Regions from separate parts of the Arthrobacter sp. P1_B3 genome, predicted to be linked through region 1. Evidence: riboswitches for the same ligand, from Rfam matches in the RefSeq annotation. Region 1 holds a riboswitch; the other holds the start of a gene.
What was found. A riboswitch is a leader RNA that binds a small molecule or an ion and turns the genes downstream of it on or off. The one in region 1 is predicted to bind S-adenosylmethionine.
Positions count from the first base shown of each region.

Region 2: linked by a shared signal. The riboswitch ahead of AC1D2F_RS07790 (bifunctional o-acetylhomoserine/o-acetylserine sulfhydrylase) and the one ahead of AC1D2F_RS14615 (DUF1737 domain-containing protein) in region 1 are both predicted to bind S-adenosylmethionine.

Region 1 is NZ_JBFTZV010000013.1:76,393-78,582, forward strand. It holds gene AC1D2F_RS14605 (O-succinylhomoserine sulfhydrylase) at 1-557, opposite strand, end outside; gene AC1D2F_RS14610 (rhodanese-like domain-containing protein) at 557-976, opposite strand; gene AC1D2F_RS14615 (DUF1737 domain-containing protein) at 973-1,305, opposite strand; SAM riboswitch class IV at 1,327-1,441, opposite strand; gene AC1D2F_RS14620 (ATP-grasp domain-containing protein) at 1,783-2,190, shown strand, end outside.
Region 2 is NZ_JBFTZV010000005.1:220,829-223,018, forward strand. It holds gene AC1D2F_RS07790 (bifunctional o-acetylhomoserine/o-acetylserine sulfhydrylase) at 84-1,400, opposite strand; SAM riboswitch class IV at 1,463-1,578, opposite strand; gene AC1D2F_RS07795 (VOC family protein) at 1,749-2,190, shown strand, end outside.

The DNA.
Region 1 (2,190 bases):
ACCACCACCGTGGCCCCGGCCGCATGCGCCAGTTCGCTCACCGCGGCGATGTCCACGATTTCCTGCATGGGGTTCGACGGCGACTCGAAGAATACCGCCGTGGCCGGCTCGGACAGGGCAGAGCGCCATTGTTCCAGGTCCGGGCCGTCCACGAAGACCGTCTCGACACCCCAGCGCGGCAGGATCTCGTTGAGGATCACAAAGCACGAGCCGAACAGCGAGCGGGCTGCGACTACGCGGTCGCCGGCAGCCAACAGCGCGCCCAGCGCGGTGAAGACGGCGGACATGCCGGACGCCGTCGCAAAACACGCCTCGGTTCCCTCGAGCAGCCGGAGCCGCTCCTGGAAGGTGGCAACGGACGGATTGCCGTAGCGGGAGTAGACGAAGCGCTCGTCTTCCCCGGTGAAGGCGCGCTCGGCAGCGGCCGCGGACCCGTAGACGAATCCGGAGTTGAGGAAGATCGGCTCGGTGGTTTCCTGGAAGCCGGTGCGGTCAAGGCCGCCGCGGACAGCCTGGGTGTCGGCGGCCCAGCCGGCGGCGTCGGGATTGAAAGTCATCAGATCTTTCCAAGGTTGGTGGGCAGGCCGCGGTTCTTCCAGCCGTTGACGGTGCGGTCGCCAAAACGGTCGGTCTCGCCTTCGAAGCCCTCAAGAACGTTGTACGAGGTGTATCCGGCGGCCGTCGCGGCCGTCGCGGCGGCGATCGAGCGGACACCGGAGCGGCAAAGGAACACCAGTTCGACGGCGGAGTCCTCCGGTGCCTCTCGCCTTAGCTGTTCCACGAAGTGCGGGTTCGGTACGCCGCCGGCGAGGTTCCACTGGATGAAAAGCGGATCGTTCCGCCTTCCGCCCGCGGACGTCGTGTCCGGGATGCCGATGTGGGCCCATTCGCCCTCGGTCCGGACATCCACCAGGAGGGCTCCCGCCTCCAGCTTGGCCCACGCCTCATGGGGGCTGAGGTCTCCGGCGTAGCTCATGCGTGGCCCTCGAATGCCCCAACAGCGTCAATCTCGTCGGCATCGAGCTCATCGACTGCATTGGCCACGGCGGCGTCCGCGCTCGCAATCGCGGCCGGCAGGACCAGCGCCTGCGCCACGATCACGGTGCTGCCGTTGAAGGTGGCGGCGGGGCTTCCGTGCAGGACATAGCCCTCGGCCAGGGCGGCGGACACGCGCTCACAAAAGGCGCGGTCATCCGTGCCGGTGAACAGCCGGTAGGCCAGTCTTTCCTCGCCGGCAGGTGGTGCACTGCGTGCTGTGCTGGGTGCTGTGGTGCTGAGTATTTCGGGTACCGCGGGTGTTGACATGGGGGGCACGACGGATCTCCTCTTTCACGCTTGCAGCTCGAATTCTCGATTGCCGAGTATTCACCTGAGGCACCCCGCCGCGAAAAGGGAGGGTTGCCGACCGGCCAGTCAGGGCTTGGCACCGGTTCTCATTACTCCCCAAAAACGTAACACCTACGACGCCGGCCCGCACCGCCGTCGTCGTCATGTTCCGTAACCGGGCCACGCCCAGGCGCTGGCGCCGGCCGGGCCCAGCGTGGGGCGGGGTGCGGCCGAGTAGTTGCGGGCTCCAATTTCGGGTACAGCCCACTCGTGTGTGCGCGGACGATTCGCCGTCTACTGGAGGACATGGCCGACGTGTCGGCCGGATTTGCAGGTTAACCGAGCTGTCCGTGAATCGAGCCGTCTGTCCATCAAAACAAGTTGTCTGTGAATCAGTGGCCGGAACCGTCGGAGCCACAGCCATGGCCCGGCCGGTGACGGCGGAATGGAGCAATTGTGGGCCCGCGCATACTGGTTACCGGGATAGCAAGCGCCGCCGGCCGGACCGTCGCGGCCCAGCTCGAAGCCCGCGGACTCCCGTATCTCGGCTCCGACGCCCGCGCCGACTCCCGCCAGGCGGAGGATGCCCCCGCCGCGGCCGCGGTCAGGCTCCTGCCGGCGACGGACCCGGACATGATCCTGGACCTGCGCCGGCTGGTGGACCGTGAAGCCATCAACGTCATCATTCCGACCCTGACTGTGGAACTTCCGGTCCTGGCCGCGGCCCGTGCCGGTTTCGCCCAGGACGTGCGGATCATCGTGGGCGACCCCGCCGCGGTGGCCCTCGCCAACGACCAGCTGTTTACCACCTGGGCGTTGCAGGCAGCCGGGATTCCGGTGCCCCAGGTCGCGGTTCCGGGCGAC
Region 2 (2,190 bases), on a different contig from region 1:
CACGAAGATTGTGACTTCCATGTGACAGCCCGGCGGCCGGCCGTCCCGTCGAGGGGACACCGGCCGCCGGCCGCCCTGCTTGCCTAGGCGCCCTTGGCCGCGCGGAATCCGGCGTCGAGGTCCGCGAGGATGTCGTCGATGTGTTCCAGGCCCACCGAAAGCCGCACCAGCCCGGGATTGACGCCGGCGATCGCCTGCTGTTCGGGCGAGAGCTGGCTGTGGGTGGTCGACGCCGGGTGGATTACCAGGGAACGGACATCGCCGATGTTCGCGACGTGCGAGTGCAGTTCGAGCGCATCGGCGAACCGCTTGCCGGCCTCGGCTCCCCCGGCGATGTTGAACGCCACGACGGCGCCGGTCCCCTTGGGCCCGTACTTGCGGCCTCGCTCGTACCAGGGGCTGGACGGCAGCCCGGCGTAGGCGACCGATTCGACGTCGTCCCTTGCCTCCAGCCAGTGCGCCACCTTGGTGGCGTTGGCCACGTGGCGTTCGACCCGCAGGCTCAGCGTTTCGATGCCCTGGGCGATGAGGAAGGCGTTGAACGGGGAAACGGCGGAGCCGAGGTCGCGCAGGAGCTGGACGCGGGCCTTGAGGATGTAGGAAAGGTTCGCGCCCAGCGCCCCCTCCGCACCGAGATCGCGGGCGTAAACCAGGCCGTTGTAGGTAGGGTCCGGGGTGTTGAAACCGGGGAACCGCTCCGGGTCCTTGCCGAAGTCGAAGTTGCCGGAGTCCACGATCACGCCGGCGATCGCGGCGCCATGGCCGCCGAGGTACTTGGTGGCGGAGTGGACCACGATGTCCGCGCCCCACTCGATGGGCCGGATCAGGTACGGGGTGGAGAGCGTGTTGTCGACGATCAGCGGCACCCCGGCCTCGTGCGCCACATCGGAGATGCCCTCGATGTCCAGGACGTCCTGGCGGGGGTTGGAGACCACTTCGCCGAAGAACAGCTTGGTGTTGGACCGGACGGCGTCCCGCCACTGGTCCAGGTTGTCCGGGTCCTCCACGAAGGTCACGGAGATGCCGAATTTCTTCAGCGTGTGGGCGAGCAGGTTGTAGGTTCCGCCGTAGAGGCTGGGGCTGGCCACCACATGGTCCCCGGCCTCGGCGACGTTGAGGATCGCGAAGGTCTCCGCGGCCTGGCCGGAGCTGAGCAGCAGGGCCGCGAGGCCGCCTTCCAGGCTGGCCACGCGCTGCTCGACGGCGTCCTGCGTGGGGTTGCCGATCCGGGTGTAGATGGGGGCGAGTTCGGCGAGTGCGAAGCGGTTGGCGGCGCTTTCGGCGCTGGGGAACACGAACGACGTCGTCTGGTAGATGGGCAGGGACCGCGCGCCGGTGGCGCTGTCCGGCTCCTGGCCGGCGTGGATCTGGCGGGTTTCGAAGGACCAGGCGTTGGACATTGATGCTCCTCAAAGGGACCGGGCACAGCACCGGCCAGGGCTTTGGGCCCGGACCGGCACAGGCGCCGCGCTTGCCCTCCGGCGGGCGCCGGACGGCCAGGTCTTCACCCGGGGCACCCCACCGCGATACGAGGGTTGCCGGCCAGCAAGCCGGGGCTGTGCGCTGGCACTCATGACCTGGCTTCAGTGTAGGAATGGCGGCGGAGCCCTGGATAGCTTTGTGACGAAGATGAAGACGGTTGCCGTGGCGGCGCCTCGCGGGACACCGCGCCTGCCGCCGTCGGACATCCCATGACGGTTAGGGGAACCTAAGCTGAGAGGTCCATCACAAAGTGCCAAGATGATGGCATGCGCATGGATCACGTCTCTTACGCCTGTGAACACGATGGCTTGGCAGCCACCACTGAACGTATTGCGTCTGCCCTCGGCGTTGAAGCCGTGAAGGGTGGAGTGCACCCCCGTTTCGGGACACGCAACATGATTATCCCGCTCGCGGGACACAAGTACCTGGAAGTCGTGGAGGTCCTGAACCACCCGGCATCGGACAAGGCCCCGTTCGGCCAGGCAGTCCGGGCACGCTCGGAAGCGGGCGGCGGCTGGATGGGCTGGTGCGTCGAGGTTGACGATCTCGCCCCGTTCGAGGAGCGGCTGGGCCGCGCGGCCGTCAACGGCAACCGGAAGTTTCCGGACGGCCGCGAACTGGTCTGGAAGCAGATCGGCATCCTGGGGCTCATCGCGGACCCCCAAGTGCCCTACATGCTCAAATGGGAGGGCGACCCGGAGCTGCACC